One region of the Azoarcus olearius genome, then DNA from elsewhere that is predicted to be linked to it. Evidence: riboswitches for the same ligand, from Rfam matches in the RefSeq annotation. Region 1 holds a riboswitch; the other holds the start of a gene.
What was found. A riboswitch is a leader RNA that binds a small molecule or an ion and turns the genes downstream of it on or off. The one in region 1 is predicted to bind glycine.
Positions count from the first base shown of each region.

Region 1 (7,426 bases):
ATGTCCTCGGATTCGCAGTCGGACAGCTTGCCGGGCAGCACCGCGACGCCGGAGGTCTTTTTCTTCTCGACCTTCTGCGCGTTCTTCTGCCGCGCCAGCGCCTGCTTGATCGACAGTTCGGCGATGGCCTTGCCGGCCTCGACGTGGTTGTTGAGCCAGATTTCGAACGGGTCGCGCAACTGGGTGGAAACCAGCTTCACCGCCTCGCGCGAGTTGAGTTTTTCCTTCACCTGCCCCTGGAACTGGGGATCGAGCAGGCGGGCCGAGAGCAGGAAGCTCATGCGGCCGCAGACGTCTTCCTGCTGCAGCTTGACGCCGCGCGGCAGCAGCGTGTGGTGCTCGATGAAGGACTTCACCGCCTCGAACACGCCGGCGCGCAGGCCGGACTCGTGGGTGCCGCCATTCACCGTGGGAATCAGGTTCACATAGGATTCGCTCGGCACCGCCGATTCGAACCAGGCCAGCGCCCAGGCCGCGCCTTCGCCGGGGGCGAAGCTGGCGTCGTCCTTGCCGGCGTACTTTTCGGCGGTGAAGATCGGCGCCACGGGCTCGACGTCTCCGGCAAGCTCCTTGAGGTAGCCGGCGAGGCCTTCCGGGTAGCTCCAGGTCTTGGTCAGCGCCGGACCGGCCGCCTGCTCGATATCCAGCCGGACCGACACGCCGGACAGCAGCACGGCCTTGCTGCGCAGCAGGCGTTCGAGTTCGTTCATCGGCACGCGCGGCGCCTCGAAGTACTTCGGATCGGGCCAGACCCGCACCCGGGTGCCGGTCTGGCGGCCGCAATCGCCTTCGATGCGCACCGCACCGATGTTCTCGCCGCCGTCGCTGAAGTCGATGCGGTGGATCTTGCCGTCGCGCTTGACCTCGACCTCGACACGGGTGGAGAGCGCATTCGTCACCGCCACACCGACGCCGTGCAGGCCGCCGGAGAAGGCGTAGGCGCCGTTGCCTTCGCGCTTGTCGAACTTGCCGCCGGCGTGCAGCCGGGTGTAGGCGAGCACCACCACCGGCACCCCTTCCTCGGGATGCAGGCCGACCGGAATGCCGCGGCCGTCGTCGGCCACGGTGACCGAGCCGTCGAGGTGCAGGGTGACGTGGATCTTCTTCGCGAAGCCGCCGAGCGCCTCGTCGGCGGCGTTGTCGATCACCTCCTGGATGATGTGCGCCGGCGAGTCGGTGCGGGTGTACATGCCGGGGCGCTCGCGCACCGGCTCCAGTCCCTTGAGGACGCGGAAGGAGGATTCGTCGTAGGTCTTGCTCGTCATGTGGTGCCTGGTGCAGCCGGGTTCGGATCGGGCGCAAGGATAGCAGGCGGACGGGGTTTGCTCCTCCCTCTCGGAGGAGAGGGCGCAGGTCCTTACTCCCAGCGCTCCCGGTACGAAAACGTCGGCAGCCGCCAGCCGCGCCAGATGGCCAGCAGCCGCAGCGTGAGGCCGGCGGCGAAGCTCGCGGCGATGTTGATCTGCTCGGGCACGGCGAAGTGGTGCAGCGCGAGGTAGAGCGCGCACACCGCGAGCGACACGCTGGCGTACAACTCGTGGCGGAACACCACCGGCACCTGGTTGCACAGCACGTCGCGCAGGATGCCGCCGAAGATGCCGGTGATCATGCCGGACATGATCACCACCGGCGTGGCGTAGCCCATCTCCAGCGCGACGCCGCAGCCGATCAGCGAGAAGGCGATCAGGCCCATTGCGTCGAGCACCAGGAACACGGTCTTCAGATGGTGCATGTAGCGCGCCACCAGCGTGGTGAGCAGGCCGGCGGAGATCACCAGATAGACGTACTCCGGATGTTGCGTCCAGCCAATCGGGAAGTGGCCGAGAATCATGTCGCGGATGGTGCCGCCGCCGAGCGCGGTGACGAAGGCGATGACCGCGACGCCGAAGATGTCCATGCTGCGGCGGCCCGCGGCGAGCGCGCCGGACATCGCTTCGGCGGTGATCGCGATGAGGTAGATGGTGGTCAGCATGAGGCCACTCCCCGCAGGATGGGCGCGGCGGCGCGGGAACATGGGCGGGAACTGCCGACCGGGCGGCAAAGGGATGAACACATGACAGGGCTTCCTCGAAAAGGCCGGGCGCAGCCAGGTCGGCCGCAGCTGCGGCAGCCTGTTGCGCTGTTATGCCTCTCCCCCTGTCCTGTTACCTGAGAGTTTCAGCGCCCTTGCGGCGCCTGCCCCTTCGGTGGATCGCAGACGCTGAGGGTTCAGCGCCCGATCGCTCTCCAGACGGCTAACGGTTTCTCGCGGTTCGGTGTGCCTGAGCGATTATGGGAGTTTGCGCCTTCGGCGGAGGCCGGCGCGCTGGGCGCAGGGCCTCGCTCTCCCGCGAGATCGACGGATTATCCGGGGCGGACGTGGGCTGGTCAAACCGGTCCGACCAGTGCGCGTGCGGACCATGCGGCTGCGTGGGCGGCAGCACTGTTGCGACCCGGCGGCCGGACGCAAAAAAGCCCTCGCCAGTGAAGGCGAGGGCCGAAAGGACTGGAGCGCGGGGAGGCGCTCCAATTGCCGCAAATTGTTGTGCTGCGTGTCTTAGTGGAACTGCTCTTCTTCGGTCGAACCGGTCAGCGCCTTCACCGAGGACGAACCGCCCTGGATCACGGTGGTGACGTCGTCGAAGTAGCCGGCGCCCACTTCCTGCTGGTGCGACACGAAGGTGTAGCCCTGTTCGCGAGCGGCGAATTCCGGCTCCTGAACCATTTCCACGTAGTGCTTCATGCCTTCGCCACGAGCGTAGGCGTGGGCGAACTTGAAGGTGTTGTACCAATTGACGTGGATGCCGGCCAGGGTGATGAACTGGTACTTGTAGCCCAGAGCGGACAGCTCGTCCTGGAACTTGGCGATGGTGGCGTCGTCGAGGTTCTTCTTCCAGTTGAAGGACGGCGAGCAGTTGTAGGACAGCAGCTTGCCCGGGCAGGCGGCATGCACGGCCTGCGCGAATTCACGGGCGAAGCCGAGGTCCGGCGTGCCGGTTTCGCACCACACCAGGTCGGCGTACGGGGCGTAGGCGACACCGCGGGAGATGGCCTGTTCCAGACCGTTCTTGACGCGGTAGAAGCCTTCTTGCGTGCGCTCGCCGGTCAGGAAGGGCTTGTCGTTGGCGTCGTGGTCGGAGGTGATCAGGTTGGCGGCTTCCGCGTCGGTACGGGCCAGGATCAGGGTGGAGACACCCATCACGTCGGCGGCGAAACGGGCCGAGATCAGCTTCTCGATCGCTTCCTGGGTCGGCACCAGCACCTTGCCGCCCATGTGGCCACACTTCTTCACGGCGGCCAGCTGGTCTTCGAAGTGCACCCCGGCGGCGCCGGCGGCGATCATGTTCTTCATCAGTTCGAAGGCGTTCAGCACGCCGCCGAAACCGGCTTCAGCGTCCGCCACGATGGGCAGGAAGTAGTCGATGAATTCCTTGGAGCCCGGCTCGATGCCACGCGACCACTGGATTTCGTCAGCGCGCTTGAAGGTGTTGTTGATGCGGCGAACCATGGTCGGCACCGAGTCGTAGGCGTACAGCGACTGGTCCGGGTACATGGTTTCGGAGGTGTTGCCGTCGGCGGCGACCTGCCAGCCGGACAGATACACGGCCTCGAGGCCGGCCTTGGCCTGCTGCATCGCCTGACCGGCGGTGATCGCGCCGAAGGCGTTCACATAGCCCTTCTTGGCGCCGCCGTTGACCTTGGCCCACAGGGTTTCCGCGCCGCGCTTGGCCAGCGTGTATTCGATCGGCAGGGAGCCACGCAGGCGCACCACGTCGGCGGCGGAGTAGCCGCGCTTGATGCCTTTCCAACGGGGGTTTTCGGCCCAATCCTTTTCCAGGGCGGCGATTTGCTGTTCGCGGGTCAGGGTCATGATGCGTCCTTTTGAGAAGTGGCTATTCGGTTTCAACCTGCGTCGCCGGGTGGTGAGCCCCGGCGACCTTCGACTGCACTGCCGACATCGCTTCGAGGGAGAAAGCTGCGTCGGTTGAAGGGCAGTATAGGGACCATCCTGCGTAGCAGCAATATGTCTTATATAAGATATAAGAAAAAATTTTCTTCCGTAAAATCATCGTTTTGAAAAAGTCGTTCCACGATACAAAATGCAAATCAGCGTTGTGAAACGAAAAGTGGGGTACGGGCTGTTGCGCCGCACAGGTCAGGGGCCGGCGGCGTTCCTGGAATAGGTCCAAAGGTGGATGGTGCGGTGCTTGCTTGGAAAGGCGGCGTGGTCTTTCCGGGTCGCTAAATCGATTGCGGAAGGAAGGTATAGAAGTGTAAGTTTTACTTATAAATAAATAAGCGCACCTTTTGCCTCGCGGTAGAACCGCCGCGCGGAAAGGGCGTAGCCACAGAGAGGCGCACATGCATCCTTCGGCGAACCTGGACCTGTCCAAGGTCTATCGCAACTGCGTGTTCCAGTCCCGCTCGGCGGTGACTTCACATGCCCAGCTCAGCCGGGAGCTTTCGGAGCACGATCTGGAATGGCGGCGCGGCAGCGTCGATACCGCGCTGTTCCGCGCCGACGTCAATCGCATGAGCCTGCTGGCGCTGCGCTACGGTGCCGAGGTAGAGGTGCGGCCCGAACCGTTCAAGGACTTCGCGCTGGTGCAGATGCCCCTTCGTGGTGCGGCGGAGATCGAATGCGACGGGGTGCGGCTCACGGTGGCGCAGGGCGAAGCCGCGGTGGTGGCGCCGCGCCGGCAGATCCGTCTGGTGTGGCAGCCTGGCTGCGAGCAGCTGCTGCTGAAGGTGCCGTTCGAGCTGCTGCGACAGGTGTCCTGCCATACCTGTATACGTAGCCGCTGCCCGGACGACGCGAGTGATTGCGGCGTCGGCCTGGAACCTGCCTTCGTGATCGAGCGCGGGTTCAACCTGCAGTGGCGCGCGCTGGTGCAGCAACTGCTGAACCTGCTGCCCGCGCCGGGCGAAGCCGGCCTGCACCCCGGCTGGCTCAATCAGTTCGAGCAGACGGTGGCCTTGTTCCTGCTCGCGCATCAGCCTGCTGCCGTCGGGCGCGACCTGGACGACGACGCGGGGCCGGCCGAGGCGGTGATCGAGTTGACGGCATCGTCGCGGCTGGCCGAGCGCAAGCTGGACGCGGTGGAGGACTACATGCGCAGCCGGCTGTTCGCGCCGATTTCGCTCGCCGACCTTGCCAAGGCGGCCGGCGTCAGTGCGCGCACGCTCAACATCCTGTGTCACCGCTACCGTGGCGTGGCGCCAATGGTGCTGCTGCGGCATGTAAGGCTGGATGCGGCGCGCGCACGCCTGCTGGCCGACCCCTTCGCCAGCGTCACCGAGGTCGCGCTCGAATACGGCTTCGGCCACCTCGGCCGCTTCTCCGCCTACTACCGCGAACGCTTCGGCGAACTGCCGCGCGACACCGGCGCGGCGCGCCACTGAGCCGGGCCTGGAACACCGCCCCGCGTGCTGCCGAAAGCGGATAGCAGCACTGCGGGTTTCGGCTAGCGCGGGTGGTGGCGCGGCGGCACGCTGGGGCCATCCCTTACTGCTCCGGAGCCCGTCGCCATGACCGCGCACGCCATGCCCTGCCTAGCCTCCAACCCGCTGCGCCAGCCGGGAGTCACGCGATGAGCGGCTACGACGCAATCATCGTCGGCAGCGGCATCAACTCGCTGGTGTGCGCCGGCGTCATGTCCAGGCGCGGCAAGAAGGTGCTGGTGCTGGAGCGCGAGGCGGTGCTTGGCGGCTGCATCCGCAGCGAGCAGCTCACCGCGCCCGGCTACCTGCACGACACGATGTCCACCGCCCATCCGCTGTTCGTCACCTCGCCCGGCTACGCCGAACTGAAGGACGCGCTGCACGCCAACGGCTTGGATTACGGCAACAACGCCACTCCCACCGGCGTGCTGCTGCCCGACGGCCGCTCGCTGATCCTTGGCCGCGACCGTGCCGCCAACATCGCGATGATGAACGCGCTCGCCCCCGGCGACGGCGATGCCTACGGCGCCGGCATGGCCTTCGTCGAGCAGAACGCGCAACTGATCTTCGCGCTGCTCGGCAACGAACTGTGGAGCGCCGGCGTCGCCAAGACCATGCTCGGCCGCTTGTGGAAGCAGGGCACGCACGACACCGTCGGCTTCTTCGGCCCCGCGATGCAAAGCTGCCGCGCCTGGATGGAGACCCAGCTCAAGTCCGACCTGGTGCGCGCGATGCTGGCGCCCTGGGTGCTGCACACCGGCCTCGGGCCGGAAAGTGCGATGTCGGCGCTGATGGCGCAGGTGATCGCGTTCACGCTGGAGGCCGTCGGCCTGCCGCTGGTGAAGGGTGGCAACGCACGCACCGTGGATGCCTTCCGCGCGGTGGTCGAAGGCGCCGGGGGCCGCTTCGAAACCGGTGCCGACGTTGCCGAGATCCTGGTCGAAGGCGGCAAGGCGCGCGGCGTGCGCACCGGCGACGGCCGCGTGTTCGAGGCGAAGCAGGTCATCTGCAACGTCACCCCCACCCAGCTCTACGGCCGCCTGCTGCCCGCCGCCCATAGTCCGGAACCGCTGCGCAGCCAGGCCGCGCAGTACCGCTACGGCAAGGGCAACATGCAGATCCACCTGGCGCTGTCCGAGCCGCCGCAATGGGCCGACCCCAAGCTGCGCGAGGTGATCTACCTGCACCTGACCAGCGGCCTGGACGGCGTGTCCCGCGCGGTGAATGAGGCCGAGCGCGGCCTGCTGCCGGCCGAAGGCACCATCTGCGTGGCCCAGCCCTGCGCGGTCGATCCCTCACGCGCGCCGGCCGGCGGCTGGGTGATGTGGGTGCAGCTGCCGGAATGCCCGCGCACCGTGCGCGGCGACGCCGCTGGCGAAATCGCCGCGCCCGCCGACGGCAGCTGGACGGAGGACGTGCGTGAGCGCTACGCCGACCGCGCGATCGAACGGATCGCCGCGCATGTGCCGAATCTGAAAGCCAGCATCATCGGCCGCAAGGTGATCTCGCCGGCAGACCTGGAGCGGCTCAACATCAACCTGGTGGGTGGTGACCCGTACTCGGGCGAGTGCGCGATCGACCAGTATCTGTTCTGGCGGCCGCTGCGCGGGGTGAAGAACCACGCCACGCCGGTGAAGGGGCTGTACCACATCGGTGCCTCGACGCATCCGGGGCCGGGGTTGTCGGGGGCGTCGGGGTTTCATGTGGCGAATGCGTTGGTGAAGGGGTAGGGGCTCTTGCTCCCTCCCCTTCAAGGGGGTGAGGGCGGGGTTTCGGCGAGCATCGCTCGCCGCCGGCCGAACGACGGTGTCTCCCAGCACCGGCTACCGGGCTGGGGTGATGTGCTCCCTCCCCTTCAAGGGGGCGTAGGCGGGGTTTTGCAGAGCATTGCTCTGCGCCGCCGGAGCGGCGGAGCGAAGCGAAGACTCCCGGGCTGGGGTGGGGATGGGTATTGCCCGCGCGAATCCAGCCCCATCCCCCTCCTAACCGGGAGTCTCGGCTTCGC
Region 1 covers NZ_CP016210.1:1,283,827-1,291,252, forward strand. The annotation lists gene dqs_RS06035 (DNA topoisomerase IV subunit B) at 1-1,265, opposite strand, end outside; gene dqs_RS06040 (trimeric intracellular cation channel family protein) at 1,358-1,972, opposite strand; glycine riboswitch at 2,239-2,340, opposite strand; gene aceA (isocitrate lyase) at 2,537-3,850, opposite strand; gene dqs_RS06050 (AraC family transcriptional regulator) at 4,342-5,382, shown strand; gene dqs_RS06055 (phytoene desaturase family protein) at 5,571-7,151, shown strand.

Region 2 (7,426 bases), 190 kb from region 1:
ACGTAAGTCGCTGACCCATTATACAAAAGGTACGCAGTCACCCGTTTCCAGGCTCCCACTGTTTGTATGCATGCGGTTTCAGGATCTATTTCACTCCCCTCCCGGGGTTCTTTTCGCCTTTCCCTCACGGTACTGGTTCACTATCGGTCGATCACGAGTATTTAGCCTTGGAGGATGGTCCCCCCATCTTCAGACAGGATTACACGTGTCCCGCCCTACTTGTCGCACGCTCAGACCCGCCACCGGCTTTTCGCATACGGGACTATCACCCTGTATCGTCGGACTTTCCAGACCGTTTTGCTAAGCTGATGGTTTAGTCGTGCAGGCTCTTCCCCGTTCGCTCGCCACTACTTGGGGAATCTCGGTTGATTTCTTTTCCTACGGCTACTTAGATGTTTCAGTTCGCCGCGTTCGCTTCCACGTACCTATGGATTCAGTACGGGATGACCCTTGCGGGCCGGGTTTCCCCATTCGGATATCGGGGGATCAAAGCTCCATTGCCAGCTCCCCCCCGCTTTTCGCAGGCTTGCACGTCCTTCATCGCCTGTGATCGCCAAGGCATCCACCACATGCACTTAGTCGCTTGATCCTATAACCTTGGACCCTCGACTCACTGGCGTGAGCTGAAGATCCGGTCACAGGTCGAACTCGTTTGTGCGATCAGGACTGTGCTGACTACGCAGCCCTGATCAATGCAATCACACAACCCGTGCAACACATCGTTGATGTGCTGCACTAACTTCTTCCAATTTGTTAAAGAGCGAACCTCTGGCGTTGGCCAAGAGGTCAGGCATGCTCACGCGTTCGATGCGCATGACTGACGTCTCGGATGAAGCACGGTACTGCGGGCGACTGGTGGAGCTGGTCGGGATCGAACCGACGACCTACGGCTTGCAAAGCCGCCGCTCTCCCAGCTGAGCTACAGCCCCTTGTCTGACTTGTGCCTGGACAAGGACTGGTGGGTCTGGTTGGGTTCGAACCAACGACCCCCGCCTTATCAAGACGGTGCTCTAACCAGCTGAGCTACAGACCCTCGTGCTTCGAGGCTCTTCGCTTGAACAACCGATAAGGTGTGGATACTTGGCCGAAGATGGCTTTTCTCTTGAAAGGAGGTGATCCAGCCGCACCTTCCGATACGGCTACCTTGTTACGACTTCACCCCAGTCATGAATCTCACCGTGGTAAGCGCCCTCCCGAAGGTTAAGCTACCTACTTCTGGTGAAACCCACTCCCATGGTGTGACGGGCGGTGTGTACAAGACCCGGGAACGTATTCACCGCAGCATGCTGATCTGCGATTACTAGCGATTCCGACTTCACGCAGTCGAGTTGCAGACTACGATCCGGACTACGATCGGCTTTAAGGGATTAGCTCCACCTCGCGGTTTGGCAACCCTCTGTACCGACCATTGTATGACGTGTGAAGCCCTACCCATAAGGGCCATGAGGACTTGACGTCATCCCCACCTTCCTCCGGTTTGTCACCGGCAGTCTCATTAAAGTGCCCAACTGAATGATGGCAATTAATGACAAGGGTTGCGCTCGTTGCGGGACTTAACCCAACATCTCACGACACGAGCTGACGACAGCCATGCAGCACCTGTGTCCTGGTTCCCGAAGGCACCCTCGGCTCTCACCAAGGTTCCAGGCATGTCAAGGGTAGGTAAGGTTTTTCGCGTTGCATCGAATTAATCCACATCATCCACCGCTTGTGCGGGTCCCCGTCAATTCCTTTGAGTTTTAACCTTGCGGCCGTACTCCCCAGGCGGTCAACTTCACGCGTTAGCTGCGTTACTCACAGAGTTACCTCTACGAACAACTAGTTGACATCGTTTAGGGCGTGGACTACCAGGGTATCTAATCCTGTTTGCTCCCCACGCTTTCGTGCATGAGCGTCAGTACAGGCCCAGGGGGCTGCCTTCGCCATCGGTGTTCCTCCACATCTCTACGCATTTCACTGCTACACGTGGAATTCCACCCCCCTCTGCCGTACTCTAGCCTTGCAGTCACAAGCGCAGTTCCCAGGTTAAGCCCGGGGATTTCACACCTGTCTTACAAAACCGCCTGCGCACGCTTTACGCCCAGTAATTCCGATTAACGCTCGCACCCTACGTATTACCGCGGCTGCTGGCACGTAGTTAGCCGGTGCTTCTTCTTACGGTACCGTCATCCACGCGGGATATTAGCCCGCGCGATTTCTTTCCGTCCGAAAGAGCTTTACAACCCGAAGGCCTTCTTCACTCACGCGGCATGGCTGGATCAGGCTTTCGCCCATTGTCCAAAATTCCCCACTGCTGCCTCCCGTAGGAGTCTGGGCCGTGTCTCAGTCCCAGTGTGGCGGATCATCCTCTCAGACCCGCTACAGATCGTCGCCTTGGTGAGCCTTTACCTCACCAACTAGCTAATCTGACATCGGCCGCTCCAATCACGTGAGGTCTTGCGATCCCCCACTTTCCCCCTCAGGGCGTATGCGGTATTAGCTACGCTTTCGCGTAGTTATCCCCCATGACTGGGCACGTTCCGATGCATTACTCACCCGTTCGCCACTCGCCGGCGGGCCGAAGCCCCCGCTGCCGTTCGACTTGCATGTGTAAAGCATGCCGCCAGCGTTCAATCTGAGCCAGGATCAAACTCTTAAGTTCAATCCATACAAAGCACTCAAAGTCATTACTGACATGAGCACCTAATCATTGCGAAACAAAACCGCCGAAGCGGCTCGCCACACAACAACCAAGCACCCACACTTATCGGTTGTTCAACTTTTTAAAGAGCGCTGCAATCGCTGCAGCAGAGAAACGAGATTATGGACACCAACAGCAAAGTCGTCAACCGGAAAATGAAGAAATTTTTGTAGCGCTCAGCGCCGCGCCTTCAACGCGACTTTCCGATGCGCTCCCTCGCCCTGGTATTCGAACCCTCACCGCGCACCCCTGCATATGTGTACACGCAACGGCCGGACAACAAGAACGCACCTGCACACGTATCTGTCGGACTGTCGCAGAGGTTCCGCAAATCAAGATGGCGCGCCACCGCCCGAGACCTCATCCAAGCCCCCGGTTGCTGGAAGCCGATAGGCGGTGATATCGTCCGCGGGTCGCGCGGGAGAGTGTTCGATGACAACATCGGACCGCCGAAGGCGTAACCCCCAGGAATCGCTCAGGCACAAGGGACCGCGCGAACGCAGTGAAAGTCTGGAGAGAGATGCGGCAATCGTATTGTGCGCATCCACCGAAGGGGCACCCGGCGATGCGCTGGAATCTCTCAGGTACAAGGGACAGATGGGGCGAAGCACGCTAGGGCGGGCTTCGCCCTTTTTTATTTTCTGATCCAAACGGAACCCTCGCGATGAACGCTCCAGCCAGACGCACGCCTCTTTATTCCTGCCACCTCGCGGCTCAGGCCCGCCTGGTTGATTTTGCGGGCTGGGAGATGCCCGTGAACTACGGTTCGCAGATCGAGGAACATCACGCAGTGCGACGCCACGCCGGCATGTTCGACGTTTCACACATGCTCGCGTTGGACCTGACCGGCCCGGACGCCACGGCGTGGCTGCGTCGCCTGCTGGCGAACGACGTCGCCAAGCTTCGCACTGCCGGCAAAGCCCTCTACGCCTGCATGCTCAATCCGACCGGCGGCGTCATCGACGACCTCATCGTCTATCGCCTGTCAGACAATCAGTACCGCATCGTCGTCAACGCCGGCACGGCCGACAAGGACGTGCAGTGGATGCGCAGACAGATCGGGGAGATGCCGGCCAACGTCACGCTCACGCCACGGCGGGACCTCGCAATGATCGCGGTGCAGGGCCCCCACGCGCGTGAGGCCAGTTGGAAGGCGTTCCCCGAGCTACGTGCCGGCAGCGAAAGCCTGCCGCCCTTCTCCGGCGCCCAACTTGGCGACTACTTCGTGGGGCGCACCGGATATACCGGCGAAGACGGCTTCGAGATCGCCGTGCCGGCCGACAAAGCCGAAGCCGCCTGGGCACAACTCCTGGCAGCAGGCGTGCAGCCCTGCGGGCTGGGAGCACGCGACACCCTGCGGCTCGAAGCGGGCATGAATCTCTACGGCCAGGACATGGACGAGAGCACTTCGCCGCTCGACACCGGCCTGGGGTGGACGATCGACCTGAAGGACGAACAGCGGGACTTCGTGGGCAAGACGGCGCTGCTTGCCGCGCCTGCAACCCGGCAGGTCCTCGGTCTCGTCCTGGAGGACAAGGGTGTTCTGCGCGCCCACATGGCCGTCTTCACCCCTGACGGTGAAGGTGAAACCACCAGCGGCACCTTCTCGCCTACGCTCCAGCGCGCCATCGCCTTCGCCCGCCTCCCGCCCGGCGTCGCGGCGGGCGACACCGTGGAAGTCGACGTGCGCGGCAAGCGCCTCAAGGCGCGCTGCGTAAAACTGCCTTTCGTACGCAATGGCAAGGCGCTGGTCTGATACCGGCCCTTGCTCAACTTCAGAAGCATTATTTGAACGGAGTCTTGTCCATGAGCACCATCCCCAACGATCTCAAGTACACCAAGTCTCACGAGTGGATCCGCCTGGAGGCGGATGGCACCCTCACCGTGGGTGTCACCGACCACGCGCAAGCCGCGCTGGGTGACGTCGTGTTTCTCGAACTGCCGGAAGCCGGCCGGGTTGTCAGCGCGGGTGAAGCCTGCGCCGTGATCGAGTCCGTCAAGGCGGCTTCCGACATCTACGCCCCCGTGGCCGGCGAAGTCATCGCGCGCAACGACAGCGTTACCGATGCCCCGGAGAGCGTGAATGCCGACGCCTACGCCGCGTGGCTGTTCAAGCTCAAGCCCGCCAACGCCGGCGACACCTCGGCGCTGCTCGACGCAGCCGGCTACGCGACCGAAATCGCCGACTGATCCACCGCCTCAACTGCCTTCCGCGCGGCACGCGTGGAAGGCCGCCTCTCCCGAGTACCCCATGCCCCAGACGCTGCTCTCCGCCCCGCTCGCCCAGCTCGAACAACGCGACGCCTTCATCCACCGGCACCTCGGCCCCAACCCGGACGAGATCGCCCGCATGTGTGCGGCGATCGGGGTTCCGGACATCGACACGCTGATTGCACAGACCGTCCCCGCCTCGATCCGGCTGCCGCAAGCGCTGCCGCTGGCGGGACCGCGTCCGGAGCACGAAGCGCTGGAACTGCTGCGCGGCCTTGCCGAGCGCAATGCGGTGAAGAAATCCATGATCGGCATGGGCTACTACGGCACCCACACGCCGGCGGTAATCCTGCGCAACGTGATGGAAAACCCGGGCTGGTACACCGCCTACACCCCTTACCAGGCCGAGATTGCCCAAGGGCGCCTGGAAGCCCTGCTCAATTTCCAGCAGATGGTCATCGACCTCACCGGGCTGGAACTTGCCAACGCCTCGCTGCTGGACGAAGCCACCGCCGCCGCGGAGGCGATGGCGATGGCACGTCGCGTGTCCAAGTCGAAGTCGAACGCGTTCTTCGTCGATGCCGCCTGTTTTCCGCAGACTCTCGACGTCGTGCGTACCCGCGCCGAGTATTTCGGTTTCAACCTCGTGTTAGGCGATGCCGCTGAGGCGGCCGAGCACGACGTGTTCGGTGCACTGCTGCAGTACCCCAATGTCCACGGCACCGTAGGCGATCTCGGCGCGGTGATCGCGGCACTCAAGGGCCGCGGCGCGATCACCGCCCTTGCGACGGACCTGATGGCGCTGGTGCTGCTGAAGTCCCCCGGCGCAATGGGCGCGGACATCGCGCTCGGCTCGGCCCAGCGCTTTGGCGTACCGATGGGATTCGGCGGCCCGCATGCGGCCTTCTTCGCGACACGTGAAGCCTATGTCCGCTCGATGCCCGGCCGCATCATCGGCGTCTCGCGCGATGCTCGCGGCAAGACCGCACTGCGCATGACCCTGCAGACGCGCGAACAGCATATCCGGCGCGAAAAGGCGAACTCCAACATCTGCACCTCGCAGGTGCTGCTCGCCAACATGGCGGGTTTCTATGCCGTCTATCACGGCCCGCAGGGCTTGCGCACGATTGCCGCGCGCATTCATCGCCTCGCCGCGCTGCTCGACGCCGGTCTGCGCGCCGCCGGTTTCGCGGTGCGCTCGTCCGCCTACTTCGACACCCTGGAGGTCGACGCCGGCGAGCGCGCAGCGGCGATCCTATCCGCGGCCGACCAAGCGGGTTTCAACCTGCGCGACGCCGGCCACGGCCGCATTGGCCTGTCGGTGGACGAGACCACTACCCGCGCGAACATCGCGGCAGTGCTCGCCTGCTTCGGCGCCAACGTCGACCTCGAGACCCTGACGCCTGCCTCGCCCCTTCCTGCGGGCCTGCTGCGCGACGACGCGATCCTGGCGCACCCGGTGTTCAACACCCATCACACCGAGCACGAGATGCTGCGCTATCTGAAGAAGCTGCAGAACCGTGACCTCGCGCTGGACCATTCGATGATCTCGCTGGGCTCGTGCACGATGAAGCTCAACGCCACCAGCGAGATGATCCCGGTCACCTGGCCGGCATTTGCCAACCTGCATCCGTTTGCGCCGCCCGCGCAAACCCAGGGCTACATGGCGATGATCGACGGCCTGGCCGACTACCTGAAGGCCGTCACTGGTTTCGATGCGATCTGCATGCAGCCCAACTCGGGCGCGCAAGGCGAATACGCCGGCTTGGTGGCGATCCGCCGTTACCACGCCAGTCGCGGCGAAGCCCATCGCGACGTATGCCTCATCCCGCGTTCGGCCCACGGCACCAACCCCGCCACCGCGCAGATGTGCGGCATGGAGGTGGTGGTGGTCGATTGCGACGGTAGCGGCAACGTCGATCTCGAAAACCTCCAGAGCAAGGCCGCGCAGTACGCCGACCGCCTCGCCGCGATGATGATCACCTATCCGTCCACCCACGGCGTGTTCGAGGAGAACATCCGCGAAATCTGCGCCGCGGTGCACGCCCACGGCGGCCAGGTGTACATGGACGGCGCCAACCTCAACGCCCAGGTCGGCCTGACCTCGCCCGCCATCATTGGCGCCGACGTGTCGCACATGAACCTTCACAAGACCTTCTGCATCCCCCATGGCGGCGGCGGGCCGGGCATGGGGCCGATCGGGCTCAAGGCCCATCTCGCGCCCTTCATGGCGGACCACGCGGTGGCTGCCACCGGCGACGCGGAGCGGGTCAACAAGGGCCAGGGCGCTGTTTCCGCGGCACCGTTCGGCTCGGCCAGCATCCTGCCGATCTCCTGGATGTACATCACGATGATGGGCGGCGAGGGGCTCAAGCGTGCGACCGAAGTCGCCATCCTCAACGCCAACTATCTCGCCAGCCGGCTGGCGCCTCATTACCCGGTGCTGTACACCGGCAGCCGTGGCCGCGTCGCCCACGAGTGCATTCTCGACATCCGTCCGATCAAGGCGGCAACCGGGATCAGCGAGGTCGACAT
Region 2 covers NZ_CP016210.1:1,470,516-1,477,941, reverse strand. The annotation lists rRNA gene dqs_RS06915 (23S ribosomal RNA) at 1-589, opposite strand, end outside; tRNA gene dqs_RS06910 (tRNA-Ala) at 854-929, opposite strand; tRNA gene dqs_RS06905 (tRNA-Ile) at 957-1,033, opposite strand; rRNA gene dqs_RS06900 (16S ribosomal RNA) at 1,106-2,641, opposite strand; glycine riboswitch at 3,089-3,182, shown strand; gene gcvT (glycine cleavage system aminomethyltransferase GcvT) at 3,345-4,436, shown strand; gene gcvH (glycine cleavage system protein GcvH) at 4,487-4,870, shown strand; gene gcvP (aminomethyl-transferring glycine dehydrogenase) at 4,932-7,426, shown strand, end outside.
Region 2: linked by a shared signal. The riboswitch ahead of gcvT (glycine cleavage system aminomethyltransferase GcvT) and the one ahead of dqs_RS06040 (trimeric intracellular cation channel family protein) in region 1 are both predicted to bind glycine.